Regions from separate parts of the Pseudoalteromonas nanhaiensis genome, predicted to be linked through region 2. Evidence: predicted binding sites of a transcription regulator. Region 2 holds the regulator's gene; the other holds the start of a gene.
What was found. Region 2 encodes sigma-54, which starts transcription at its own class of promoters, with help from an activator protein. Its sites were predicted from a motif close to GTTGGCACGNNNNTNGNNT; they were not measured.
Positions count from the first base shown of each region.

Region 1: ACSFVZ_RS17845 (DUF1328 domain-containing protein) is a predicted target of sigma-54. The motif match lies at 6,235-6,253, and genes of this name have one in related genera.

Region 1 covers NZ_JBPNYQ010000027.1:13,897-28,867, reverse strand. Annotated here, with positions in the region: gene alaS (alanine--tRNA ligase) at 1-2,352, shown strand, start outside; gene ACSFVZ_RS17870 (aspartate kinase) at 2,359-3,576, shown strand; gene csrA (carbon storage regulator CsrA) at 3,670-3,861, shown strand; gene ACSFVZ_RS17860 (YcxB family protein) at 3,888-4,355, opposite strand; gene ACSFVZ_RS17855 (hypothetical protein) at 4,480-5,403, shown strand; gene ACSFVZ_RS17850 (hypothetical protein) at 5,771-5,962, opposite strand; gene ACSFVZ_RS17845 (DUF1328 domain-containing protein) at 6,015-6,188, opposite strand; gene ACSFVZ_RS17840 (OadG family protein) at 6,721-6,969, shown strand; gene oadA (sodium-extruding oxaloacetate decarboxylase subunit alpha) at 6,985-8,757, shown strand; gene ACSFVZ_RS17830 (sodium ion-translocating decarboxylase subunit beta) at 8,768-9,898, shown strand; gene ACSFVZ_RS17825 (hypothetical protein) at 10,014-10,190, shown strand; gene ACSFVZ_RS17820 (peptidoglycan DD-metalloendopeptidase family protein) at 10,354-11,670, opposite strand; gene tyrS (tyrosine--tRNA ligase) at 12,070-13,269, shown strand; gene ACSFVZ_RS17810 (cobalamin biosynthesis protein CobD/CbiB) at 13,328-14,278, opposite strand; gene mtnN (5'-methylthioadenosine/S-adenosylhomocysteine nucleosidase) at 14,280-14,971, opposite strand, start outside.
Region 2 covers NZ_JBPNYQ010000033.1:8,135-23,105, reverse strand. Annotated here, with positions in the region: gene ACSFVZ_RS19160 (calcium/sodium antiporter) at 1-660, shown strand, start outside; gene ACSFVZ_RS19155 (KpsF/GutQ family sugar-phosphate isomerase) at 664-1,635, shown strand; gene kdsC (3-deoxy-manno-octulosonate-8-phosphatase KdsC) at 1,639-2,190, shown strand; gene lptC (LPS export ABC transporter periplasmic protein LptC) at 2,187-2,741, shown strand; gene lptA (lipopolysaccharide transport periplasmic protein LptA) at 2,731-3,252, shown strand; gene lptB (LPS export ABC transporter ATP-binding protein) at 3,249-3,974, shown strand; gene ACSFVZ_RS19130 (RNA polymerase factor sigma-54) at 4,092-5,588, shown strand; gene hpf (ribosome hibernation promoting factor) at 5,615-5,902, shown strand; gene ptsN (PTS IIA-like nitrogen regulatory protein PtsN) at 5,906-6,358, shown strand; gene rapZ (RNase adapter RapZ) at 6,359-7,204, shown strand; gene ACSFVZ_RS19110 (HPr family phosphocarrier protein) at 7,216-7,488, shown strand; gene mgtE (magnesium transporter) at 7,700-9,058, shown strand; gene ACSFVZ_RS19100 (YgiQ family radical SAM protein) at 9,094-11,271, opposite strand; gene ACSFVZ_RS19095 (bifunctional diguanylate cyclase/phosphodiesterase) at 11,393-13,588, opposite strand; gene ACSFVZ_RS19090 (SRPBCC family protein) at 13,822-14,358, shown strand; gene ACSFVZ_RS19085 (TIGR03899 family protein) at 14,327-14,971, shown strand, end outside.

The DNA.
Region 1 (14,971 bases), on a different contig from region 2:
TACACTGCACGTCACCATACATTCTTTGAAATGTTAGGTAACTTCAGCTTTGGTGATTATTTCAAGCAAGACGCAATTAAGTTTGCTTGGGAATTTTTAACTGAAGTTGTAAAACTTCCGCAAGAAAAGCTACTTGTTACCATCTATCACGATGACGAAGATGCTTTCAACATTTGGCATAAGGAAGTAGGTCTGAGTGAAGACCGCATTATTCGCATTGCAACTAGCGATAACTTCTGGTCAATGGGTGATACGGGTCCGTGTGGTCCATGTTCTGAGATATTTTACGATCACGGTGAGCACATTTGGGGTGGTCCTCCGGGTTCACCAGAAGAAGACGGTGACCGTTTCATTGAGATCTGGAACCTAGTATTCATGCAGTTTAACCGCCATGCCGACGGTACAATGGAGCCGCTTCCTAAGCAGTCTGTTGATACAGGTATGGGTCTTGAGCGTATCTCTGCGATTTTACAAGGCGTGCACTCAAACTACGAAATCGATTTATTCCAAGCACTCATTGCAGCTGCGGCTAAAGTGACTAACGCACAAGACTTAGATGATAAATCGTTACGCGTTGTGGCTGACCACATTCGTTCGTGTGCATTCTTAGTATCTGACGGCGTTATGCCATCTAATGAAGGCCGTGGTTATGTACTACGTCGTATTATTCGTCGTGCGGTTCGTCACGGTAACAAGTTAGGCGCGAAAGGCGCATTCTTCTATAAGCTAGTTGCTGCGTTAATTGAGCAAATGGGTCAAGCGTACCCAGAGCTTGCTAAGCAACAAGAAATTATCGAAAAAGTACTACGTATTGAAGAAGAGCAGTTTGGTAAAACACTTGAGCGTGGTCTGGCAATTCTTGAAGAAAGCCTAGCAGACATCAAAGGTGATGTGATCCCGGGTGATTTAGTATTCAAGCTTTACGACACTTATGGTTTCCCTGCTGATTTAACGGCAGACGTGGCGCGTGAGCGTTTTATGACCATTGATGAGCACGGTTTCCAAGAGTGCATGGCAGTGCAACGTAAGCAAGCACAGCAAGCTGGTAAGTTTGGTGCTGATTACAACCAACAACTTAAGTCTGAAAAACACACAGACTTTAAAGGTTACGATGCAGAGCATTACACAGGCACAGTGGTTGAGCTTTTCCATGAAGGTCAATCTGTTTCTGTACTTGAAGATGGTCAAGAAGGTATCGCAATCCTTGACCGCACACCGTTCTATGCTGAATCAGGTGGTCAGGTTGGTGATACCGGTGTGTTAAAAGTTGCTGGCGGTGAGTTTGTCGTTACTAACACCACTAAGCTTGGTAATGCATTTGCGCACCATGGTCGTGTACAAGGCCGCATTGGTACAAACGATAAAGCAGAGGCAACCATTGATGCAGCACGTCGCGATAGCATCAAGAAAAACCACACTGCAACACACATTTTACACGAAACGTTACGTCAAATTTTAGGTGAGCACGTAAATCAAAAAGGTTCACTTGTTGACCCAGAGCGTTTACGTTTTGACTTCTCACACTTTGAAGCAGTTACAAAAGACGAATTACGTCAAATTGAGCGCGCAGTGAACGATGAAATCCGTCGTAACTTTGCGCTTGAAACTGAGCTAATGGCTATCGAAGATGCAAAAGCAAAAGGTGCAATGGCATTATTCGGTGAAAAATACGACGACGAAGTTCGCGTAGTAACCATTGGTGATTACTCAATCGAGTTATGTGGTGGTACTCACGTTAAGCGTGCAGGTGATATCGGTTTATTTAAAATCGTATCAGAAAGCGGTATCGCTGCCGGTATCCGCCGTATTGAAGCAGTAACAGGTGCTGAAGCTGTTGCTTATGTAAGTGAGCAAGAGCAACAACTAAACGATGTTGCAGCGCTAGTAAAAGGTGATAGCAGCACAGTACTTGAAAAAGTAACTGCGTTACTTGAGAAATCAAAAGGCCTTGAGAAGCAAATTGCACAGCTTAACGACAAGCTAGCAAGTGCGGCAGGTGCATCGTTACTTGACTCTGTTGTTGAAGTGAACGGTATTAAACTACTGGTTGCTGATGTTGCTGGTACTGAGTCTAAAGCACTACGTGGCATGGTTGATGACCTGAAAACGAAGATTGGTTCAGGTGTTATTGCCCTTGGTGTAGCTAATGGCGATAAAGTAAGCCTAATTGCAGGTGTAACTAAAGACCTAACAGGTAAAGTGAAAGCCGGTGAGCTTGTAAACCACATGGCTGCACAAGTAGGCGGTAAGGGCGGTGGTCGTCCTGATATGGCACAAGCTGGTGGTACTCAGCCAGAGAACCTAGCTACAGCCTTAGAAAGTGTAACTGGTTGGTTATCTGAGCGTTCTTAACCACTAGTGGCACTTATCGTCCAAAAATTCGGTGGCACCTCAGTTGGCTCAATTGAGCGAATTGAGGCCGTCGCTGACCTTGTTGTAAAAACCAAGCAGCAAGGCCATCAAGTTGTGGTGGTGCTCTCGGCAATGTCGGGAGAAACTAACCGTCTTATTCAACTCGCTAAACAAATCGATTCTCGACCAAGCGCCCGTGAGCTTGATGTACTGCTTACCACAGGTGAGCAAGTGTCTGTTTCTTTACTGGCAATGGCTATTATTAAACGTGGCCACTCAGCGGTAAGTTTGCTGGCTGATCAGGTCAACATTCGCACCGACAATATGTTTGGTAAAGCGCGTATTGAAGAGGTTGCAGCGACTCGTTTAAAGCATGAGCTTGAGCACAACCGTATTGCTATAATTGCAGGCTTTCAGGGCCGAGATATCGAAGGTAATATCACCACACTTGGCCGAGGTGGTACTGATACTTCAGCAGTTGAGATTGCGGGAGCGATTAATGCTGACGAATGTCAGATCTATACCGATGTTGATGGCGTATATACAACTGATCCGCGTATTGAACCAAATGCTCGTCGAATGAGCCATGTTACTTTTGAAGAAATGCTCGAAATGGCGAGTTTAGGTGCTAAGGTATTGCATATTCGTAGTGTAGAAGCGGCAGGAAAATACAATATACCGCTCAGAGTACTATCGAGTTTTAACCCAGATCAAGGGACCTTGATCAGTTTTGAGGAACCGGAAGTGCAAGCAAATATTGTGTCAGGTATTGCTTTCAATCGTGATGAAAGTTTGATTTATATCAATCAAATGCAATATGGGATTGAAAACCTGGCTAAAATTACGAAACTTTTTGCAGAGTTTGGTATCGAAATTGATATGATTAATCAAGTTAATCATAACTTTGAAAAAATAGACTATGCTTTTACTGTGCACACCAATGATTATGAACAAGCATTGGAAGTTTTAACCTTAAATCAGGCTGCGCTTGGCGCAGATTCTATTAAAGGAATAAGCAATGTTGCTAAGGTGTCAGCAGTAGGAGTGGGGATGAAGTCACACTCTGGAGTAGCAAGTTTATTTTTTAATGCGCTTGCCGAAGAAAACATCAAAGTCATTTTGGTGTCGACATCTGAAATTAAGATTTCAGTTCTAATAGACGAAAAATATTTAGAGCTGGCAGTACGTGCGCTGCACAAAGTTTTTTTAACTGAAAATGAATAAGATTTAGAGTTTTTACTTACTTTTAAGTCTAGATTTCATTAGAATGTTTTTGACGCGGAATCTTTTAATTTTTTGGAATATGGGAGCAAGAGAATGCTAATACTAACTCGTAGAGTAGGTGAAACCCTTATGATCGGTGACGAAGTTACAGTTACTGTTCTTGGTGTTAAAGGAAATCAAGTTCGCATTGGTGTTAATGCGCCTAAAGATGTATCAGTACATCGTGAAGAAATCTACATGCGCATCCAAGCAGAGAAATCTAACCCAAATCCGGGCAACGTTTAATCAGCGAAAGATATTTTAAGAGCCACTCATTGAGTGGCTCTTTTATTTAGTTCTGCAATAATCTCTTCATTTAGCGCTTTTTTAGACAGGTATTGCATACCTCGACTAGCTTTCAAAATATAGCCTCGCTCAGTCTCAATTATGTCTGTGATTTGTTGCCATGTTAGTTGATAGTGTTTATAGGGGTTTTCGGCTTTAACACCTTCATCATCAAACACGATAGTTACTTCACTACCTGAAGCACGACTCATCATTTGTCTGGCCACCCACCATGGACGTTTATAATAAAACGATAAGCACTCCACTACGGCAAGCATTATCATAAAACTACCTAAATAATGGTTTTCTAACTGGTAAAAGGCTAGTAGGCCTAATGTTATGAGCAATGCTAACAGAGGATATTTAGGTTTAGCCTGAGATGAGTAGGGTAAAGACTCATCAAAGCACTCGTAGTAATACGGTTTATCTAATGTGTAAGTTGTAGTTAATGTCATTCGTGGACTCACTTAATTTGCTGATAGCAGTTTAACATTGATAAAAAAAATCTGCCGCAGTTGGTTTTCATTTAGTTGTCATTGTGAGAGCTTAAGGTATGTGTATTTTAAAGGTGTAAGCTATATGTTTGTTAGTTCAATGTCGTTAGCACTTGCAATGACTACAAATACTTTTTTGGTTATGGGCGATATGCCATACACCCCGATAGATGAAATTAATCTCGCAGAAGGCGGAAAAATTGCCAAGGCAATCGCAGCGACACCTCATGAATTTTTGATGCACTTGGGCGATATGAAATCGGGCTCACTTGCATGCACGAATAAGCTTTTGCAAACTAACAAGGTGTTACTAACATCGTTGACTACACAGCCTTTCATTTACACCCCTGGTGATAATGAATGGACCGATTGCGACCGAGAAAAGCTATCTGTGCGTTTTGATGAGCTTGAGCGGCTAAGTTTTATAAAAGGCTTAATGTTCGACGAAGCTTATACACAAAAAGCAAAGCGGCTACAGGGTTATGCGACACAAGCTGAGATGCCAGAAAATGCCCGATGGCAATTTAATGGCATTGAGTTTCGTACCTTGCATATCCCGGGCACCTTTAATGGTCGCTCGCAAATCTTAAAAAGTGATAAAAACGCAGCACTGGATGCCGCCGATATGCGTGATAAGTACAATCTCATTTGGCTAAAGCAAGCACATGTTCATCAGGATGCTAAGGCCTATGTGTTTGGCTTTCAGGCAGATATTTACCACCCAACCAGTAAATCCGCTTGCAGTGAGTCACAGCGCGCCGATTGTGATGCCTTTAAAGTATACCGAGATGCCATCAGCGATTTTGCAAAGCATACCAATAAGCTAGTGCTCGTGATGCATGGTGATACAGGGCCATACTGTACACAACAGTTAGCGAGTAACTTAACGCGCTTAAATGTCCCCGGTGATTTTGCCGTAAGTGACGTCGCAAAAGTGAGTTTTATCGACGGTCAGTGGCATATAGCGAGTGTAACGACAAATAAGCCTCTCACAACGTCTTGTAAATGAAAGCGTACTCTTAGCCATCAGCTTGTAGGTTGGGTAGAACGGAGTGAAACCCAACGCACTCAGAGCCATCAGCTTTCAGCCGTCAGCTATTAGATAAACCCAACAAGTTAGCGAGTCTCTAGGGGAAAGAGTAAAGTTAGCAAGCTTGAGGCTCGCGTAGGCGTGAAATTTATTTCGCGCGGTGGTTTATAAAGTCATCAGACTTTAAATCCAAGTTAAGACTTGTAGGAGGCGTTTTAACGCCGAAAAACTCACGCTATAGCAAAAAATTCACGGTTAAAATCATTCCTACGATTATCTCAGATCTCATACCTCATTTAAAAAACAAAAAAGCGGCACTAGGCCGCTTTTTTCGTAAGGTGTGATATTAGCAGTTAGTTTCTTCTGCTTTAACACCTTCTTTAACTTCTTCACATGCATCTTCAACTGCATTTTGTGTATCAGTGATTGCTTCATCTATACGCTCACCGGCTTCCTCTGCTGAGTTGTCTTCACAACCCATAATGAATAAACCTGAAAATAGGGCGATAGTAGCGGCTTTTAAAGTTGAATTTTTCATAACTAAATTCCTTGTAAATTAAATATTAGGGTTAATTAAATTTTAACTTGCTTTACTTAGGTACGTTGCCTCTAAGAGCACCTGACACTAACGAAATAACAAGCAATACTAAAAAAATGAAAAAGATAATCTTAGCAATGCCTGCTGCGGCTCCAGCAATACCGCCAAAACCTAACACTGCAGCGATTAATGCAATAACTAAAAAAGTAATGGTCCAGCGTAACATAGTGGTCTCCTTGCCTAATTAATTTTTCAAATGGTCGAGTTGAATAAAGCGAGTTTTATGCCAATCATTATTATCTTTATATTTCAGTTGCTTAGCGTTTTTTGTGGGCGGGGCATGGTTATTCTTTTGGTAACTTTTACGATCAAGCGTGTAACTTATTCATAGTGATATTTTTTCATATTAATTAAATTCATTTTATATTTAGCTTTGTCTTTATTGGTAAGACCAATTTCGCACTTTGTCATGAGTTGTTACTGTAACACCTTGTTAAGCAGGGTTTTTGAACAGAACTTGCTTTTCGTCGGTTTGTTTTAATATAACTGATGGCTATATTCATTATTTTTATCATCTATAACGTAAGGTTAATTGCTGAAATAGTATGGTGTTAATTAGTTGTGCTCTATGTTATTTTGAGTTTAATTGGTTTTACCAATTTACAATAGGCTATACAAATTATTTTTGTTTGTTATTATTGCTGAATAAATATTTAACAAAAATGATTTTTTATTTTTAATCATCGAAGGGGAGTTGTATGGATATTGGTGAATTGCTCACAACTGCAGGCAGCTTAATGGTAACAGGCATGGTTGGCGTGTTTGTTTTTCTGAGCATTTTAATATCTGCGGTTATTTTAATGTCGAAAGTTGTAAGCCGATTCGATGATCCTACAAGTGTAGAGCCAACACGAACAGCAAAAATTCAACCTCAACAGGGTGTGCCTCAGGCACATATTGCCGCGATCAGCGCTGCAATTGCACAATTTCGAAATAAACAAAAATAATGGGGCAGCTTAAACATGGCTAAATTAAAACTTACAGAATTAGTATTGCGTGACGCTCATCAGTCTTTATTGGCCACGCGTATGCGTTTAGACGACATGCTACCCATGGCTGAAAAACTTGATAATGCAGGTTATTGGTCTATTGAATCATGGGGTGGAGCAACCTTTGACTCATGTATCCGTTATTTAGGTGAAGATCCTTGGCAACGTATTCGCGAATTAAAAGCGGCAATGCCAAATACTAAACAGCAAATGCTATTGCGCGGACAAAACCTTTTAGGCTACCGCCATTATGCAGACGATGTTGTCGAAAAGTTTGTAGAACGAGCCCATAAAAATGGTGTAGATGTGTTCCGAATTTTCGATGCTATGAACGATGTACGTAATCTTGAAACTGCAATTAAAGCAGCGGTTAAAGTAGGCGCACACGCTCAAGGTACTATTTCGTACACCGTAAGCCCAGTACACACACTTGATATGTGGCTTAAACTTGCGAAACAGCTCGAAGAACTAGGCTGTCATTCTATTTGTATTAAAGATATGGCTGGTTTATTAAAGCCATATGATTGTGAGCAGTTAATCAAAGGTTTAAAAGAAACCGTATCTATTCCTATCGCGATGCAGTGTCACGCGACGACAGGATTAAGTACTGCAACTTACCAAAAAGCTATAGATGCAGGTATCGATATGCTTGATACCGCAATTTCGTCTATGAGTATGACTTATGGTCATAGCGCCACAGAAACAATCGTGTCGATTGTTGAAGGCACAGAGCGAGATACCGGCCTAGATTTAAACCAACTAGAAGAAATTGCCGCGTACTTCCGTGATGTTCGTAAAAAATATGCTGCTTTTGAAGGTAGCCTAAAAGGTGTTGATGGCCGTATCTTATTAGCACAAGTGCCAGGTGGTATGTTGACTAACATGGAAAACCAGCTTAAAGAGCAAGGTGCTGCCGATAAGCTTGATCAAGTATTGCTTGAGATCCCACGTGTTCGTGAAGACTTAGGCTATATTCCACTGGTAACTCCAACGTCTCAAATTGTCGGTACTCAAGCGGTACTTAATGTATTGACTGGTGAGCGCTATAAAACGATTACCAAAGAAACCGCAGGTGTACTTAAAGGTGAGTACGGTGCAACGCCGGCACCTATGAATAAAGAGCTACAAGAACGCGTTCTAGATGGCGCAGAAGCAATTACTTGTCGTCCTGCTGATAAACTTGAACCTGAACTTGAGAAGCTAGAAGCTGAATTATTAAAAGAAGCTAAAGAGCAAGGTTTAGAGCTTGCTGATGATGTGATTGATGATGTGCTTACCTATGCATTATTTCCACAAATTGGTCTTAAGTTTATTAAAAACCGAAATAATCCTGATGCATTTGAAGCTATTCCTACAGGTGAAGTTGCTAAGCCAGAAAGCAAACCAGCTGCTGCAAACTCAGTAAAAGCTGAGCAATACAGCGTTAAAGTTGATGGCAAAGTTTACGATGTCGTTGTAGCACAAGGTGGTGAGCTTAAAGAGGTGACTTTAAAAGACAGTGAGTTAATTCCTCAGTCTGCTTCAGCGTCTGCTGGCGAAACTTTAAACGCGCCATTGGCGGGTAATATTTTCAAAGTGAAAGTAAAGCCAGGCCAAACAGTAAACCAAGGTGATGTAGTTATCATTATGGAAGCGATGAAAATGGAAACTGAAATTCGCGCTGCACATACCGGCACGGTTGCTGAAGTTTTAGTTGCCGAAGGTGATTCTGTTGCCACTGGCGATGCATTGATAGCGCTGGCGTAGGAGACAGAGAATGGATGGTCTTTTAAATCTCTGGCATGCAACAGGTATCGCTAACTTTACCTTTCCTGCCTTGATCATGATTGCGGTTGGTTGCTTATTGTTATATCTAGCAATTGCTCGTAATTTTGAACCCTTACTATTGTTACCAATAGGCTTCGGGGCGATCTTAACGAATATTCCTGCTGCAGGCTTATCTGAACCAGGTGGACTGCTTTATTATGTGTATCACATAGGGATTGATTCTGGGGTGTTTCCACTTCTGATCTTCATGGGGGTTGGCGCGCTAACAGACTTTAGTGCCTTGATAGCAAATCCGCGTATGTTGCTGTTAGGTGCAGCTGCGCAGTTTGGTATTTTTGCTACTTTATTTGGTGCAATTCTACTTAACTTTATTCCTGGCTTTGAATTTACGCTACAAGATGCATCGGCAATTGCCATTATTGGTGGTGCGGATGGTCCAACGGCTATTTTCTTAGCATCTAAATTGGCACCAGACTTACTTGGGGCTATCGCAGTAGCGGCTTATTCATATATGGCACTAGTGCCAATTATTCAGCCACCAATTATGCGTGCACTAACAACGCAAGCAGAGCGCGAAATTCAAATGCCGCAACTTCGTACTGTATCGAAAAAAGAGAAGATTATTTTTCCTTTAATGGTGCTTAGTTTAACTATCTTGTTTTTACCAGCTGCAACACCACTTGTAGGCATGTTCTGCTTAGGTAACTTGATGCGCGAATCGGGTGTGGTCGATCGTTTAAGTAACAGTGCACAAAATGAAATCATCAACATTACCACGATTTTCTTAGGCTTAGCGGTAGGTTCAAAGCTTGCTGCTGATAAGTTCTTAACGGTAGAAACTATCGGTATTTTGGTGTTAGGTGCATTAGCGTTTGCGATTGGTACAGCTTCAGGGGTGTTTATGGCAAAAGGTCTTAATAAGATCTCTAAATCGCCAATAAACCCATTAGTAGGCGCTGCGGGTGTTTCAGCGGTACCAATGGCAGCACGTGTGGTGAATAAAGTAGGTCTTGAAAGCAATCCGCATAACTTCTTGTTAATGCATGCTATGGGACCAAACGTTGCAGGGGTATTAGGAAGTGCCGTTGCAGCAGGTATTTTGTTAGCGATTGTTGGCTAAGTCGATTTACTTCCAACCGACTGGCGCAGTAATTTTACTGCGCTTTTTTTTGCCTATAGACTAGGGTCACCCTAAAGAAATTGTAGTTAAATGATAGTTGTGTAAGGAAGCCACCATGAATATCTTTATTATCTTACTATGCCTTTTTGTTGCCTTGGTTATTCTAATACCGCTACTTGAAAAGTATCAGTCTAAAATGGGGCTTGATGGCGCTACAAAATACGCAAAGTACATTTGGCCACTGGTGATGATTTCGCTAATTATTCAACTTATTTATGTTTTATTAAGGTAATAATAGCTTCTGTGTTGTGTTTTATTTCAGGCATGAATCGCGCCTGCGCAAGCTCATACTTGCTTTCAATTATTGAAGAGAATAAAGGTCATTAAGGCTGATTTTGTGGCAGGCACTAAAAAGCCGCTTCATCATTGAAGCGGCTTTTTTAATGTTTACTCAATTACTTATTTAACGCTAATTGTAACTCTCGGTTACGTTGTAATTGCGCTAAGAAGTTATCAGCAATCGGTTTAAACTTAGCTAGCTCATCACGCGGTAAAGGCTCTGATTTAGGTAGTTTGACCGTTTTCGGATTACGGTGTACACCGTTTACTAAGAATTCATAGTGTAAGTGTGGGCCAGTTACACGGCCAGTCGCACCAACCGTACCAATTTTTTGCCCCTGCTTCACTTTTTGACCTGTTTTTACCAGACGTTTGTTCAAGTGAAGGTATTTAGTTACATATTGAGTGCCGTGGCTAATAAATACGTAGTTACCATTGTATTTGCTGTAACCCGCTTTAATCACTTTACCATTACCCGATGAAACTACCGGTGTACCTGTGCGAGCAGCATAATCAATACCATTATGCGGCTTAACAGTTTTAGTTACAGGGTGTAAACGGCGAGGGTTGAAGCTTGAGCTAATATACTTAAAGTTAACAGGCGCGCGTAAGAAAGCTTTTTTCATACTACGGCCTTCAGGCGTATAGAAGTTACCATCAGTATGGCGAATCGCTGTATAACGTTCACCTTGGTTTATGAATTCTGCAGCAATGATTTTGCCATCACCAATGTATTCACCATCAACATAGTGGGTTTCGTAGATTAGACCGAATTGGTCACCCTTACGAATATCATTTGCAAAGTCGACATCCCAACCAAAAATATCGGCAAAGTTCATTATTTGGCGCTCGCTTAAACCTGCGGCAATACCCGATGTCCAGAAGCTGTTGCTGATTTCACCACCGGCAGACTTGCTGAGGGTTTCAATTTCTTTGCTGTCGATTGATGTATCGTAGTTACCTTCGTCATTTAATGTAACGTATAAGGTATCTGTTTTTGAAATTACATAACGAAGCTGCGCTAATGAGCCATCTTCGGCGGTTGCAAAACTTAAAATTTCACCCGGATGAATTTTTGTTAACTTGCGCGTTTCAGCGTTTGTGTTAACTAGTTTGTGCAGAGTTTGCGCTGAGAAGCCCGCGCGCTTAAAAATAAGAGCTAAATTATCGCCATTGCGAACTTCATGATCAACAAGCTCATATTCTGGAAGTTTTGCTGCTGCTTGCTCCGAATTTAGTTCAGTTAGTTTTTCGTTATCATCAACTTTAACTTGTAATTCGTAGCGTTTACCAATTTCAAGTGCGTTTGCACTGTTATCCTTTGAGGCGGTGGCTTTTTCAGAAGGCAAAAGTGCCAAGCCGGCAATAGCAGAAACCAAACCTAGAATGAGCAGTTTGTGTTTTTTGGGGAGTTTGTGCACTACATGAACCATAACGTGCCTTTTCTGCTGTCAAGAAAATTAATTACTAATATTGCAGGATATACCTAAAATAGCGCAAATACCAGTGTTTTGTAGATTTAAACTGGCGCTAATTTGCGCTAGAATTGGCCTGCGCGTTAAACTTTTTTGGTTGAATTTGCAGCATGTGTCGTCAGTTAAACTAATTTGCTGTTAGTTAACTAAAGTACCTTCAATAAAATGCAATAACGCGGTATAAAGAACAATCATGCGCGCTGCCTGCAGGGCTGTTTCTTAAACTATTTAAGTTAGGCTTTTTTTTAGTGTCACTCTTTTGATGCTAACTAGCTAAATTTTAAAGTTTTTAGCTCTATAATTATAACCCTGACAGGCCACCACGCCCCGGTAGCTGAATTTTTGGAGTAATACACAGTGGATTTACAAACCGCTCTAGCTGAGATAAAACGCGGTGCAGAAGAGATATTAATTGAAGACGAATTAGTTGAAAAACTAAAGTCAGGTAAGAAACTTAAGATCAAAGCGGGTTTCGATCCAACTGCGCCTGATCTGCATTTAGGTCATACAGTTCTTATCAACAAAATGAAAACCTTCCAAGACCTAGGTCACGAAGTGATTTTCTTAATCGGTGATTTCACCGGTATGATTGGTGATCCAACGGGTAAAAACGTAACACGTAAACCGTTAACTCGTGAAGATGTTTTAGCCAACGCTGAAACATATAAAGAGCAAGTATTTAAGATCCTCGATCCTGCTAAAACAACTGTTGCATTCAACTCTACTTGGATGGAGAACTTAGGTGCGGCAGGTATGATTAAACTGGCTGCGCGTCAAACAGTAGCACGTATGCTAGAACGTGATGACTTTAAAAAGCGTTATGCCAATGGTCAATCAATTGCTATCCACGAATTTTTATATCCACTGGTACAAGGTTGGGACTCAGTTGCATTAGAAGCTGACGTTGAGCTTGGCGGTACAGACCAACGCTTTAACTTACTAATGGGTCGTGAACTACAAAAAGACGAAGGCCAAAAGCCACAAACAGTGCTTATGATGCCACTGCTTGAAGGTACCGATGGCGTTCAAAAGATGTCTAAGTCATTAGGTAACTATATTGGTATTACTGATGAGCCGAACGATATGTTTGGTAAAGTGATGTCTATTAGCGATGAGCTAATGTGGCGTTACTATGACTTATTAAGTGCATTATCAATCGAAGAAATTGCAGCTCTTAAGCAGCGTGTTGCTGATGGTGCAAACCCGCGCGACATCAAGATTGAATTAGCGAAAGAACTGATTGCACGTTTCCACAGTGAAGAAGCAGCCGAAGGTGCTCATCAAGATTTCATCAAGCGTTTCCAAAAGAATGCATTACCAGATGAGATCCCTGAAGTGACAGTTACTATCGCTGAAGACACTGTGTTTATCACTAACTTACTAAAAGAAGCTAATCTTGTTGCAAGTACCTCAGAAGCGATGCGTATGATCAAGCAAGGTGCAGTTAAATTAAATGGTGAAGAAAAAGTAACGGATACTAAGCTTGAAGTTGCAAAAGGCACAACTCAGATTTACCAAGTAGGTAAGCGTAAGTTTGCTAAAATCACCTTAGCTTAATCAAGCTAATAGAAATAAAAAACCAGCTACGGCTGGTTTTTTTGTGCTTATATTTTGATTAGTTTGTGAATAGGCTAATTACTTCAATCCCGACTATCAGCAGTAACCAAAATGCTTTCGCTTGGTTTAAACGATTCACTAAAGCGGCAATATCATCAGCATTTGGTAAACGGTCGGTACCTACACGCATCTTATTAAATCGCTCTTCTTGATATAGCGCCGGACCGCCTAATTGCACTTGTAATGCCGCAGAGGTCACACTTAATAGCCAGCCTGTATTAGTTTGATAAAAGTGTCTTCCATAGTGCTTAATATAATGAATACTCTGCTTGCTGGCATTGCTTGCAGCAATCGTTAAAGCCAATAATCGAATGGGTAACCACTCTAATACAAACAGTAGTTTAGCTATGGTCGTTAAAAACGGGTTATTTGGCTTACGATTCTTACGCCATGCTTGATGTATTAAAGTGAGTAAGCGATAAACCAAAGCAAAGATAGCGCCGCCAATTATATAAAAGAAAATAACGGCAAAATAATGCCGCGCACTTTGCAGCACCAGTGACTCCATGGTGGCTTTACAAATTCCAGGAGCCGATAAACGTGAAACATCACGAGCAACAAGGCTTGTAAGTAGCTCTCTTGCTGTCGCTTTTTGATTTAGCTTAACTAATCTTGCTATCCGCAGTGATTTTTTCTCTTGGGCACGACTACTTAGTAATAAATACAAAATTAAGCCGTTTAATAGCTCAGGATAAAAAGCAAATTCTAAAAAAAGTACAACCAGTGTCACTATCACTAAAATGGTGAGAGTAAAAGCTAAGGTTGAGGCTAAATATTGATAGCTTTTGGGGTTCGTTGGGTTGTATAAACGCTCGCTAAGCGCAGAGAAAATAACGGTTAAAAAGGTATTAGGATGATACCAACTAACCAAAGGAAAAAAGCGCTCAGCTAAGAGCGCTACAAAAAATACAATAATGTCCAAATGGTTTTGAACAATATTTGCAATCACCTTATAAACTCACCGATGTTAGCTTCTCTAAAAGAGCAACAACCATTTTAGATGAGTTGATAGATGCAGTTTCGATATACTCTTCAAATGATTGCGGCGACTCTTTGCCAGCAATGTCAGACATTGAACGAATAACAACAAATGGTGTTTCTAGCACATGACAAGCTTGTGCAATTGCTGCACCTTCCATCTCTACTGCAAGCATAGTTGGGAATTCAGCACGTGTTTTTTCAATTCGTACCGGGTCACACATGAATGAATCACCAGTACAAATTAGGCCAATCATGGTTTTAACATCGCTGATTTGACTTACGCTTTGCTCTGCCGCTTCAATCAGTTTAGGGTGCGCAGCAAAGCCAGCTGGCATTTGTGGTACTTGACCGATTTCGTAACCGAATGCAGTTACGTCTACATCGTGGTGACGAACTTCTGAAGAAATAACCACATCGCCTACATTTAGCGATGGCTCAAAACCACCTGCAGAACCTGTGTTGATCACACAATCTGGGCTGAAGTTGTCGATTAGTAGTGTTGTTGCTACTGCAGAAGCTACTTTACCAATACCAGATTGAACTAAAGTAACTGTGTTACCCGCTAATTCACCAGTGTAAAAGGTAAAACCAGCTTTAGTCATGATGCTTGGGTTTACCATTGCTTCGCGTAAGATTTTTACTTCTGGCTCCATCGCGCCAA
Region 2 (14,971 bases):
ATGCCTTTAGTACTACTTGTCTCAATTGCGGCATGGTACGTGTTTTCAGATAACTACTTTTCGTTTGCCGAAGGTATCGCATTAGCTCTTGCCTTTGTTGTCTTCATCGCAGGCTTAGTGATTGTGTCTTTACGCGCTAAAAATCAAGACGATGACCCTTTCGTGAGCGAGGCATGTGAGGATGTTCCCGATAATGTCAGTACTAAATCAGCTATCCTATGGCTTGTTATCGGTATGATACTTTTACCTATCAGCTCACATTTTTTAGTCGAATCAGCCGTTGATATTGCTAAATACTTTGGCCTTTCAGACCTTGTAATTGGTTTAACAATTATCGCTATTGGTACCAGTCTACCTGAACTGGCTGCATGTATTGCTGGGGTATTGAAAAACGAAGATGATTTAGCATTGGGTAATATTGTAGGCTCGAACATTTTCAACCTACTCGCTGTTTTACCACTGGCTGGGATCATCAACCCATCGATTATCGACCCATCTGCAGCGAACCGCGATGCCCTTATCATGATTGCAGCTACTTTAGTGCTGATTGCCATGTCATTGAACTTTAAAGGTGCTCGCCGCATCAATAGAGTAGAAGGTGGCTTTTTGTTAGTCGCATTTATTGCATATCAAGGCTATATTTTTAGCCAAATAGGATAATCAATGACCCAGCTAAATTTTATTGCGCAAGGTAAGCGCGTTCTTGAAATTGAAGCGCAAGCTTTACACGAAATAGATCAGTACATCGATGAACATTTCGAGCAAGCTTGTCAGCTAATGTACCAATGCACAGGCCGTATCATCGTTATAGGCATGGGTAAGTCTGGCCACATTGGCAATAAAATAGCTGCCACATTAGCAAGCACTGGTACACCGGCATTTTTCGTTCATCCTGGCGAAGCAAGCCATGGCGACCTAGGGATGATCACTCGAGATGATGTAGTAATGTGCATTTCGAATTCGGGTGAAACCAGTGAAGTGTTAAGCATTATTCCTGTTATTAAACGAATTGGCGCAAAAATGATTTCGCTAACAGGTAACCCTGACTCAACAATGGCAAAGCTCTCTAATGTGCATGTTTGCATTAAAGTTAGCCAAGAAGCATGTCCACTGGGTCTTGCGCCAACGGCAAGCACTACAGCAACCTTGGTTATGGGTGATGCAATGGCTGTTGCTTTACTCGAAACACGTGGCTTTACAGCCGATGACTTTGCATTATCTCATCCCGGAGGCAGCCTGGGTAAGCGCTTGTTGCTTACATTAAACGATGTAATGCACAGTGGTGATGCAACACCAATAGTGCACGAGTCGCAAAGCATTAAAGATGCGCTTATTGAAATGTCTGCGAAGGGGTTAGGTATGACAGCCGTGGTCGCGGAAGACCAAAAACTCTGCGGCTTATTTACGGATGGTGATTTACGTCGTATTTTAGAGCAACGTATTGATATTCATAGTACCGCCATTAGCCAGGTCATGACGCGCTCATGTACTACAGCGAGTGCAGAGATGCTGGCTGCTGAGGCGTTAAATATTATGGAACGCAAACGTATCAACGGCTTGATTGTAATCGATAAAAATAATACACCGATTGGCGCGCTTAATATGCAAGACCTATTAAAAGCAGGAGTTCTGTAAGTAATGACATTCGCCGAGCTATACCAGCCCATTAGTCCTGATGTAAGTCAGCGTGCTCAAAAAGTTAAGTTACTAATATGTGATATTGATGGCGTTTTTTCTGATGGCCGAATTTATCTTGGAAATCAGGGCGAAGAGCTTAAAGCATTTAATACCAAAGATGGCTTTGGCATAAAAGCACTCATTAATAGTGGCTTTGAAGTTGCCGTTATTACCGGGCGCCATTCACAAATAGTTCAGCAGCGAATGACTAGCCTAACCGTACAGCATATTTATCAAGGCCAAGAAACAAAGCTGATTGCATACCAAGAGTTAAAAGATAAACTTGGCCTAGAAGATGAGCAAATAGCGTACATTGGTGACGATGGCCCTGATTTGCCTGTAATGGAAAAAGTAGGCTTTGCGGTAGCAGTCAATGATGCGCACCCATTGATAAAAAAACTGGCTCACTATACGACCATGCTACCGGGTGGCTTTGGCGCTGTACGTGAATTAACAGATTTACTGATGTTAGAAAACGGTAAGCCGTTAACTAGCGATGGAACCAGCGCATGAATATAGCCCGTATTTTACTGAGTATTGTTTTTGTTTGTTGCATGGTGTGGTTGTGGTATCCGTACTTTAACCAAACAACAAACACAATAAATAGTGAAGACGAGATTATTGCAACTCCCGATTATACGGCCGTTGCACTAAAGCAAACCGCTTATGATGAGCAAGGCAAGATTAGCCATAAAGTGGCTGCTGCAAAAATGGAGCTGTATCAGCAACTTGGGTTTACCTTTTTTGAGCAACCTATTTTTACACTTTATGGCGACCAGCAAATTTGGCAAGTAAAAGCTAAAGAAGCCACATTATATGAAAACGATCAGCTTATTTTTGAAGGAGATGTTGTTGCTAAAAACTTAACCCATAATGGCATGATCGAAGATATTAAAGCTGAAAACATTAACGTTGATATAGAACAAATGACCATGTTTTCGAAGCAACCTGTGACGCTAACAGGACCAAATTTAAAAATTACCGGTAAAGGCCTGAAAGCTAATTTAAAAACCGAGATTGTAGAGTTAACTAACCATACACGAACCATATACTATGACCAATAAACTGAAGAAATTACTCCTGATCCCAAGCTTATTGATTGCCTTTTCAGGCGTAGCTGCCGAGCAGACAGGCGCACAAATTAGCATAAGCTCAGATCGCCAAACTGGTAAGCTAAAAGATGGCGTTGGTATATTTGAAGGCAATGTCGAAATTATACATGGTAACCGCCGGATCACAGCCGAACGCCTTGAAGCCCATGGTGGTGATACAGAAGGTACTGTTGAGTTAATTATCGCCACAGGTAAGCCTGCTTATTTTGAAGAAAAGCAAGCAGATGGCACGGTAATGAGCGCCAGTGCAGAAGAAGTTCGCTACGACGTAGCCAAGCGCTTCTTAACTTTAAATGGCGAAGCCGAAGTGACTCAAGCAGGCCAAAAAGTAACAGCGAAAAGCATTACCTATGATATGGCACAACAACTAATTAGCGCAGAAAAAGATGAAAACTCAACAGACCGTGTACACACAATCTTAGTGCCTGTAGACAACAAACAAGACGATAAAGGCCAACCATGAGCACATTAAAAGCAGAGCTTTTAGCAAAAAGCTATAAAGGCCGCCAAGTTGTCAAAAATGTGGGTCTTGAAGTTGAAGCGGGCAGTATCGTTGGTTTGCTTGGCCCAAATGGCGCAGGCAAAACCACCACTTTCTATATGATTGTTGGCTTAGTACCTAGCGATAAAGGCAAGATCAGCATTGATGATAACGATATTACACTTTTGCCAATGCATAGCCGAGCACGTTTAGGGATTGGTTACCTACCACAAGAGTCATCTATTTTTAGAAAGTTAACGGTTTATCAAAACCTAATGGCTATTTTAGAAACGCGTAAAGATTTAAATAAACAAGGCCGAGAAGAAACACTCAACAACTTACTTGATGAATTTAGTATTCAGCATATTCGTGATAGTCAAGGCATGGCCTTATCTGGGGGCGAGCGTCGTCGCGTAGAAATTGCTCGGGCATTAGCAGCAAACCCTAAATTTATCTTGTTAGATGAGCCTTTTGCTGGTGTTGATCCTATTTCAGTGTTAGATATAAAGAAAATTATTGAACACTTAAAAAATCGTGGTATTGGTGTATTAATCACTGACCATAATGTTAGAGAAACCCTTGATGTTTGTGAAAAAGCCTACATTGTTTCTCATGGGGAGCTAATTGCATCAGGAACACCTGAGCATGTTTTAGCTGACCAAACCGTACGCGATGTGTATCTAGGTGAGCAATTCAGGCTATAACCAATAAGCCACCATCTAGCGCATCTGCTAAACTAAATAACAATGACAATAAATCGATATAAATTTACCTGTGACTGCACAGGTGTCGATAACACATAAAAGGATTGTTAGGGATACATGAGGCAATCATTACAGCTGCGCATGGGCCAGCAACTTACAATGACTCCACAACTGCAACAAGCAATTCGCTTGCTGCAGCTTAGTACATTGGATCTCCAGCAAGAAATTCAAGAAGCACTTGATAGTAACCCTCTGCTTGAAGTGGAAGAAGCAGATTACAACGATGAAAACATTGGTAAGAACGAGCAAAAAGCTGAATCTGATGATACTCAGCTAAGTGCATCGGCCGAAGAAGCGCCGAGTGAGTACGAACAAGAAAGCAGCGATGCCCTTAACAAAGACACCGTAAGTGACGATTTAGCCATGGATGTGACATGGGATGAGTACATGAGTGCTGCCCCATCAACATCATCAGGTCCAATGCCAGAAGATGAGTCAATTTATCAAGGTGCATCGACTGAAACCCTCCATGAATACCTTATGTGGCAATTACAACTCACACCATTTAGCCCAACTGACGAAGCGATCGCTGTCGCCATCGTAGAGGCAATTGATGACTCAGGTATTTTAACTGTTAGCTGCGAAGACATAGTCGAAAGTTTTAATCAAAATAATGATGAAGAAGAAATCGAACTAGATGAAGTCGAAGCGGTCTTAAAGAGAATACAGTTGTTTGATCCAGTAGGGATTGGTGCCCGTAGCTTACAAGAGTGCTTATGTATCCAGCTTCGCCAATTCGATGCGAGTACGCCGTATTTAGCTGAAACTAAAATGGTTTTATCTGAGCACATTGAATTATTAGCAAGTCGCGACTATCGCACTTTGATGAAAAAGACTAAGCTTAAAGAAAGCGAACTAAAAGAAGTAATGACGCTGATCCACAGCTTAAACCCTAAGCCAGCAGACAGCATAGTTCGCGAAGAGTCTGAGTACGTTATACCCGATGTATCGGTTAAAAAAGTTAAAGGTCGTTGGGTCGTTGAACTAAACCCAGATTGTATGCCAAAAATTAGAGTGAATAGCCAATATGCAGCTATGTCACGCTCAGTAAAATCGAGCAGCGATAGCCAGTTTATTCGCTCTCATTTACAAGAAGCTAAATGGTTTATTAAAAGCTTAGAGAGCCGTAACGATACACTTTTAAAAGTGACCAATTGTATCGTACAGCAACAACAAGCATTTTTTGAACATGGCCCAGAAGCCATGAAACCAATGGTGCTGAACGATGTCGCAGAAATGGTCGAAATGCATGAATCGACAATTTCACGTGTTACAACACAAAAATACATGCACACCCCTCGCGGGATTTTTGAGTTGAAATATTTCTTCTCAAGCCATGTCAGCACAGAAAACGGTGGTGAGTGTTCATCAACAGCAATTCGCGCTTTGATCAAAAAGCTTATCGCTGCAGAAAACTCAGCTAAACCATTGAGTGATAGTAAAATTGCAGATATATTGGCTGAGCAAGGAATTAAAGTAGCTAGACGCACAATTGCAAAATATCGAGAGTCTCTAGCGATACCTCCGTCTAATCAGCGTAAGAGTTTGATTTAGACGTTTTACATAGAAGGAAAATGCTTATGCAACTAAATTTAACTGGTCGTCATGTAGAAATCACTGATTCATTAAGAGACTATGTAAACAGCAAGTTTGCAAAACTAGAAAGGCATTTTGACCACATTAATAATGTACATGTCATTCTAGATGTAGAAAAATTAAGCCAAAAAGCAGAAGCAACTTTACATGTAAATGGAGGCGAGCTCTTTGCCTCAACTGCACACCAAGATATGTATGCAGCCATTGACTCGCTAATCGACAAACTAGATCGTCAAGTCATTAAACACAAAGAGAAATTAGCTCGACACTAAATTATGAAACTTAGTTCACTTACTAACCAGGACTGCAGCAAAGCTGCGGTCCTTTTTAATAGCAAAAAAAGAATCCTTGAATATATCAGCGAGCTGGCTCACCAGCAGCTTCCTCATTTATCTCAACAAGACGTCCTTGATGCCTTACTCAATAGAGAAAAATTAGGCAGTACAGGTATTGGTCGTGGCATTGCTATTCCACATGGCCGCATGAGTGGTGCAGAGCAACCACAGGCATTTGTCATAGTGAGTGAATCCCCAATCAATTTTGACGCAATTGATAACCGACCTGTGGATATTTTCGTTGCACTCATCGTACCAGATGGAGACAGCCAACTTCACCTAAAGACCTTATCGACAATTGCTGATAGACTAAAAGATAAAGAGTTTTGTAAACAGTTACGTAGCGCTAAAACAGACCACGAACTGTTTCAGGTCATATCAGCAGAGGCATAAATGGAATTAATTATCATCAGCGGTCGCTCAGGCTCAGGTAAATCGGTCGCTTTACGTGTACTTGAAGACTTGGGTTACTACTGTGTTGATAATATCCCAGTCAACTTATTACCTTCGCTTGTTCGTAGCGTTTCTGACAACTATGACAAAATAGCAGTCAGCATAGATGTGCGTAACTTACCGAAAGAGCAGCAAGAGTTTAATGATATTCTTGAATACCTGCCAGGTTTCGCAAACCCAACACTGTTCTATTTAGACAGTGATGACCAAACTCTGATCAAACGCTTTTCTGAAACGCGACGCTTACATCCTCTATCGATTGACTCGCTGCCACTCGATTTAGCAATTAAGCAAGAAAGAGTATTACTGGATGTACTGATCACGCGCGCTGATTTTATGATTGATACCACCGACCTGAGTGTTCATCAGTTAGCTGAATCAATTCGTGAAAAGATCTTAGGTAAAAAAGATAAAAAGCTGATTATCACCTTTATGTCGTTTGGCTTTAAACATGGTATTCCAAAAGAAGCCGATTACGTATTTGATGCACGTTTTTTACCAAATCCACACTGGGAGCCAGACCTAAAGCCACTCACAGGCTTAGATCAACCAGTAAAAGATTACCTTGCAAGTCATAGCATAGTGCAAAAATTTACATGGCAAATTCAAACATTTGTGCAAACATGGTTGCCTCACCTTGAGCGTAACAATCGCAGCTATCTTACCATCGCAATTGGCTGTACTGGCGGGCAACATCGCTCGGTATATTTAGCGCAGACCATTGGTGATAGCTTTTCAAAAACGCATGCGAACGTAAAAATCCGCCATCGCGAGCAAGATATTTAATTGGATGCCAGATGCACGCAGAAGACACGTTTTTAATTCAAAATAAGCTTGGCTTGCACGCACGAGCAGCCACTGTTTTAGCACAACTTGCTTTGCAATTTGATGCTAAAATTATGCTTTATCAAGACGATAAAGAAGCTGAAGGTGATAGTGTTTTAGCCTTAATGCTACTTGAAAGTAGCCAAGGTAAAGAAGTGCGTGTGGTATGTGAAGGCCCAGATGCAGAGGCTGCACTGAACGCAATTGGAGAATTAATTGCACAACGCTTTCATGAACAAGAATAGCGTTTGCTAAGGCTTAACCGTTTAAGTTAAACTTAGTTCAGGTATTTATAATTCTCTTTAAATATCCTACTTTTATATCGTTCACACCTTAAAAATACAAAGCACTTAATAATTTTATCGCAGTGTGAAGATATCCTGCAAATACACCACTTAGCAACTATGCTGTATTTGCAGAATCTGTATTAATCTATTTTCAGTTGTAAGGACGCCAATGCCAGAAGCCTTTGAACAAGACTACCCACTACAACAACTTAAACAAGTGACCAAGTCACTCAATAGTGGACAATTTGTTCAGGTGCGAGGCATGCTCGCTAAAACAGCTCCGTGTGATACCGCTTTATTATTAGAGTCATCTCCCCATAAAATTCGTCGCATGCTATGGCAGTTGGTAGACCCAGATGTGCGTGGTGATGTTTTAGAAGAACTCTCAGAAGACGTACGTTTAGGTATTATTGCTCAGATGGAGCCTGAGCACATTGCTGCTGCAACCGAAGACATGGACGACGATGACTTAGGTGAAGTTCTTCGTAGCCTTCCTGACACCGTTTATCAAGACGTAGTCAGTGCAATGGACTCGCAAGATAGAGAAAGGGCAACTCAGGCACTGTCATACCAAGAGCGTTCAGCCGGTGCCCTGATGAACAGCGATACGGTAACAATCCGTCCAGATGTTACCTTAGATGTAGTCCTGCGCTATTTACGCTTGCGTGGTGAACTACCAGAGGGTACAGATGACTTATACGTTGTTGATAAACATAACTGCTTTTTAGGCGCGCTTTCGTTAACCACATTACTGACCAACTCATCGGATAAAATTGTTCGTGATTTAATGGATGAAGAGTGTGAGTCAATCCTGATCTCAATGGATGAAAGTGATGTAGCGCAATTGTTCGAGCGTCATAACTGGATTTCAGCCCCTGTTGTTGATGATAACGCTCACTTGCTTGGTCGTATTACCATCGATGATATCGTTGACGTCATCCGTGAAGATGCTGAACACAGCATGTTAAGCCTTGCTGGTCTTGACGACGAAGAAGATACCTTTGCGCCAGTACTCAAAAGTTCGCAGCGTCGCTCTATTTGGCTGGGAGTTAACTTATTAACCGCATTGCTAGCAGCAATTGTGGCAAGCTTTTTTGAAAACACCTTAGCAATCTTGCCTATTTTGGCGGTACTAAATGGTATCGTACCTTCAATGGGTGGTGTTGCAGGTAGCCAAACATTAACACTGGTTATTCGTGGTATAGCGGTTGGCCATATCAACCAAACAAACCAACGCTTCTTATTACTTAAGGAACTGGCGATAGGCGCACTGAATGGCGTTATTTGGTCGATATTGATTGCCGGTGTGGTTGCCCTATGGCAATGGGACTTTAAGCTCGGTGCGGTCTTAGCGTTTGCGATGTTTATGAATCTTGTTGCCGCTGGTATCGCGGGTGCGAGTATTCCGTTAATTCTTAAGAAAATGAAAATTGACCCAGCCCTCGCCGGCAGTGTGGTACTGACAACCGTCACCGATATTGTTGGTATTTTTGCCTTTTTAGGCACTGCAACCTGGTTATTGATCTAATATAAAAACGGCCCTTTAAGGGCCATTTATATCTTTTACTTTGCGCGCTGCTTATTTTTACCTACTCTAGGCTTGGTATTGGCCTTTTTGAATTGGCTAAAACCAGTGTGGCGTGTAAGTGCCGCACGGCCTTTACCACCTTTACTATTTGCCGCTTTTTCGTTGCGACTCTCTTCAGGCACCAAACAGTTTGGCCCTTTCCCGATTAGATTCGCTTTGCCCATTTTTCTAAGAGCTTCGCGGATCATCGGCCAGCCGGCAGGATCATGATAGCGTAAAATAGCTTTATGCAAGCGACGCTGACGTGCCCCTTTTGGCACAGGCACTTGTTCAGTATTGTTTTTAATATTACGTAACGAGTTCATCTCGGTATGATAAATTGTCGTTGCGTTGGCCATTGGCGACGGGTAAAAATTTTGTACCTGATCAAGCTTAAAGTCATTGGCCTTTAACCATAGCGCCATGTTAACCATGTCTTCGTCTTTCGTTCCTGGATGTGCAGAAATAAAATACGGGATCAAATACTGTTTCTTACCGGCTTCTTTTGAGTATTTATCAAATAGCTCTTTAAATTTATCGTAAGCACCCATGCCCGGCTTCATCATCTTAGATAATGGGCCATCCTCAGTATGCTCAGGGGCAATTTTTAAGTAGCCGCCTACGTGATGAGTAACCAGCTCTTTTACATAGCGTGGATCTTCTACTGCTAAGTCATAGCGTACGCCTGACGCAATCAAGATTTTCTTCACGCCTTTCACATCACGGGCTTTTTTATAAAGCTCAATCGTTGGGGTGTGATCGGTGTCCATATGCTTACAGATATCAGGATAAACACATGATAAACGTCGGCACGTGCTCTCGGCCTTTTTGCTCTTACAGCGCAATTTATACATATTCGCTGTTGGGCCACCTAAGTCAGAAATTACCCCTGTGAAGCCCGGTACTTTGTCACGAATTTGCTCAATTTCATCAATAATTGATTGCTCTGAACGGCTTTGAATAATGCGTCCTTCATGTTCTGTAATCGAACAGAAAGAACAACCACCAAAGCACCCGCGCATAATGTTCACCGAGGTTTTAATCATTTCATAGGCAGGAATTTTTTCATCGCCATAGCTTGGATGTGGAATACGCTGATATGGCAAACCAAATACGCCATCCATTTCTTCAGTTTCAAGCGGAAATGCAGGCGGGTTCACCCAAATCGAACGGTCGCCATGGCGTTGAAACAAGGCACGTGCACAACCTGGGTTTGTTTCTTGGTGCAAAATACGCGACGCATGGGCATAAAGCGGTTTATTTACACTCACTTGCTCATACGCTGGTAACTTAACGTAGGTCTTTTCCCATGGCTTAGGACGCGCAGGCTGAATAGTGATTGGCTTGGCAGCCTCTGCGCTTAAATCAATACCCGCTTGTTTAAACTCAGATTTACTACAACCGACATCATCTGCACCATACGGGTTTGGAATTGGATCAATCTTACCGATTTTATCGATAGCCGTAGAGTCACTGCCACGCCAGCCCTGCAAAGGCTCTTTTCGAATAACCGCGGTACCACGAATATCTTGAATGGTATCAACCGACTCACCACCAGCAATTCGGTGCGCAACTTCAACAAGCGGACGCTCGGCATTACCGTAAATTAGAATGTCAGCTTTGGCATCAAACAAAACACTTCGGCGTACTTTTTCTTGCCAGTAATCATAGTGCGCAATACGACGTAAACTCGCCTCAATACCACCAATAATTAACGGCACATCTTTATAAGCTTCACGACAGCGTTGACTATACACAACCACAGCACGATCAGGACGTTTACCACCTATGTTACCCGGCGTGTATGCATCATCATGGCGCATACGCTTTTCAGCAGTATAGCGGTTGATCATCGAGTCCATATTGCCCGCAGTCACACCAAAAAATAAGTTAGGCTTACCTAACGCCATAAAGGCATCTTTTGAGTTCCAATCAGGCTGAGCAATAATACCAACGCGAAACCCCTGAGACTCAAGCATGCGGCCAATTACAGCCATACCAAAACTTGGGTGATCAACATAGGCATCGCCACTGACGATAATCACATCGCAACTATCCCAGCCTAATGCATCCATTTCTGCACGGGTGGTTGGTAAAAATGGCGCCGTGCCATAGCATTCAGCCCAATACTTAGGGTAAGAAAACAGGCCTCGCTCGGCTTTTAATGCGCTCATAAAGTGTACTCTGCTAACAAAAGGGGCGAATTATAACCCACTCTTATGGATTATTATAGAAAACAAAACGCCCTTCACATTGAAGGGCGCTGCAAGTAACTAGGGTCAAGAGCTAAGCTAATTAATGTTTGGCTTGTAAATATGTGATTAACTCGTTCTCAGGCATAGGCTTAGCGTACATAAATCCTTGTACTTCATCACAACCAAGCTCAAGTAAATAATCAGCTTGTGCTTGTGTTTCAACTCCCTCTGCAATTGTTTTTAGACCTAATCTTGCACCCAAAGAAATAATTAACGCAGCGATAGCCTCACACCCCTTACCTGGTAGATCTTTTATAAATGCTCTGTCGATTTTGAGTCTATCTAACGGCAGTTTTTGCAAATAACTCAACGATGAGAAGCCTGTACCAAAGTCATCAATCGCAATTTCAATGCCAAATGCTTTTAACTCCTCAAGAGTGGTAATAACATTGCTCAGCTCGTCCATTACCACACTTTCGGTTACTTCAAGCTCTATAAACTGTGGCTTAACTTCATATTTTATTAGAGTGTCTTTAACCTGCTGCGCATAACCTTTCACTTTAAACTGTGGCACTGAAACGTTTACAGCAACACTAATGTTAAAGCCAAGCTGTTCAAGACGCTTTTGTTGTAAACATGCTTGTTCTAGTACCCACTGCCCTATTTCAACAATTAAACCTGCGTCTTCAGCCAAGGGAACAAATATAGCCGGGGAAATATATTGGCCATTCCCTGACGGCCAACGTAGCAATGCTTCACAGCCAATGATCTCTAATGTATTCAAATCTAGTTGCGGCTGGAACCACACTTCAAGTTTACGTTGTTCAAAGTCTTGACGAAGCTGCCTAATAATCCCTAAGCGCCATGCCATCTGCTCTTCCATCTCTGGAGTATACGTGACGACCATTTCAGAGGAATTCTTTTTAGCTTGGTTCAAAGCTATATATGCCAATTTTAGTGTTTCAATACCCGCTTTCTGAAAGTCACCTTGAAGGCACAAGCCAATCTTAAAATTGATAGGTAAAATATGTTCGCCAGCTGTAAAAGGTAAACTAAGATGTTCGCGTAACTGCTCAAGGTCATAACGCTGTTTTGGTAATATCAAACCAAACACATCAGCACCTATTCGAGAAAGTAGCTCGGCATCTGGATACTCTTGTTGCAGCCTTTCAACAATGGCATTTAAAAGCAAATTACCAATTTCTTGCCCTAAACCATTATTGATATCAGAGAAATGGGCAACATCAATCAATAAAAAAACATAGTCTGTTTTACCGGGCTGATAAAAGCGCTCTACTTTGTTGATAAAATCATTACGATTAGGAAGACCTGTTAAAATATCTTTATACGCTGCATCACATAAACGGTTAAACAAGCGCACATTATCAAGACCAACACTTACATTGGTTAAAAAGATCTCGGCAAATTGTAACTGCGACGGGCTTGGCGTTTGATTAGTTTCTAAGTAAATCGCGGCTTGGCGATTTTTACTTTTTAGTAGATAGGTACTGTCAAGCTCAGTATGTTGATGCTCACCTTGTGCTAAGCAGTTTTTCACTTGTAAAATGATACGACCATTATCAAGCTGCTCAATTCGCTGACCAATTACATCGTTGTATTCAGCGCCACCGCCCAAAACAAAAACCCGATCGTCATCTTCAATCGAACCACACAGTAAGCCGTGAGGCTCACAATCTAAAATAAACGAAAGCTGCTTTAATACAGCCATGGTAAAAGCTTTGATATCGGTAAAGCCTAAAATAGCCTTCGAGGCGAGTAGAATATTGTTTAATGCGCGGCTTTGAAATTCGAGCTGGCAAACTTGTTCATAAGAACGGATAGCTGTTACCAGTGAAGTAATCAATTTACTACGAGTCAGCTCAGTTTTAGTTTTGTAATCATTAATATCGTACTCGCGGATTACTTTTTCTTCAGGGGCATACCCTGGCTGACCAGTACGAAGAATAATACGAATATTATGATTTTTTAGGCATTCCCTGACCTGCTTCACAACTTGTAAGCCAGCATCATCTGACTCCATCACAACATCAAGTAAAATAACGGAAATAGAATGGTCTTTTTTAAGTAATTCGAGCGCTTCTGCACCAGAGTAGGCATGATGGAATCGCAAGCCTTTATCCCAAAACTCAACCCCAGATAAAGCTAGCTTAGTGACAGAATGTATTTCAGGATCATCATCGACTATTAATACATCCCAAAAATCAGATACAGTTTCTTCGAGAAGCTGCTCATCATCTTGGTCGTTAAATAAAAAGTCATTACTGTCTGATGTCATTAATAATTCCTTAAAGTGAACACCGTAAAACTGTATCGATGGTGACTCTCCACTTTACAACGATGCATAAAAATTCTATCACTTATTCGACTGTGGTACATTAGTGATAACATATACAGTCGTATCAAAAAGATTATAGCCTAAGATACGTATAATGTTATGAAAGATATAAAACTATTGCCTGAGGTGAGATTATTAAATTATTCTTTGTGAGTTTAAAAGCATTATTTGTTATGACACTCATCGCGCTTGTGGTGGGTTTAATGCTTTCTCAACAATACACTGTTGATAAGTCGATAAGAATATCAGCAAGCGCCGAAGAAATCTCAGGTTTGGTTAGTGATTTTAACCAATGGCCTGAGTGGCAACCTTGGCAAGCAGTTGACCCAAGTATTGAATTTATAATTGCAGAGCCAAGCCAAGGCGTTGGCGCTCATCAGTTTTGGCAAAGTCGCTTTGGCAAAGGCGAGATGACCATTACCCAACTAAATAAAAATGCAATGATGTTTAATATTTTGTTTAACCAAGAACACATTGCAAAAGGCGAGATACGTTTTTCAAATGCCGCTGATGGCGTTGAGGTTAGATGCACATTACAAGGTGAAGTCAACACTCCTATTATTGGCGGCTACCTCGCTTTATTAAGCCAATATATACTTAATAACTCGGTTAAGTTGGCTTTGAACAATATAAAAACCTATGCGCAGTTAGCAACAACAGAAAAGGCAATTGCTACCGATGACAGTCAAAGCGGCTCAAGCGAGAATTAATCTTGCTAACATAATCGAAAACCAGCTTGGATACCCTATCCATAAAACATCGTCTGTAAAAATCAATCAAACAAACGATGAACAATACTCGCCGCAAGGACAACAACAGCTACCCTACCAAGTAAAAGCTGAAGCAACATTACTCGACAGAGCCCATACACGCCAAGAAATCCAATTAATAAAGCGCCAAGAAAATATCGAAACCATTATGGCAATGGCGATGGCGTTTTGCCCCGATGTAACTGGCCAACAACGACCGGATTTCGATTGGATAGAGCGCTTTATTAGCTTATGCGAAGATACTGCAAATACTGCAATGCAAAAACTGTGGGCAAAAATATTGGCAGGTGAAACTGTTGCTCCAGGTACATTTTCAATCAAAAGCTTACAAACGCTTAAATTTATGACTCAGCGTGAAGCCGATGCATTACAGCGCTGCACCTCGCTGTGTGGATTTAACGAAAAAGACCACAGTCACTTAATTCTCTTGGGCTTTTACAAAAAGCCGTCGCTTTTTGATTTATTAAGAAAAGGCAATAAAGTGTCATTTAACTTGGGCAAAACCCCGGTTAGTTTTCCTGACATTTTGACTTTAATGGATATTAACTTGTTG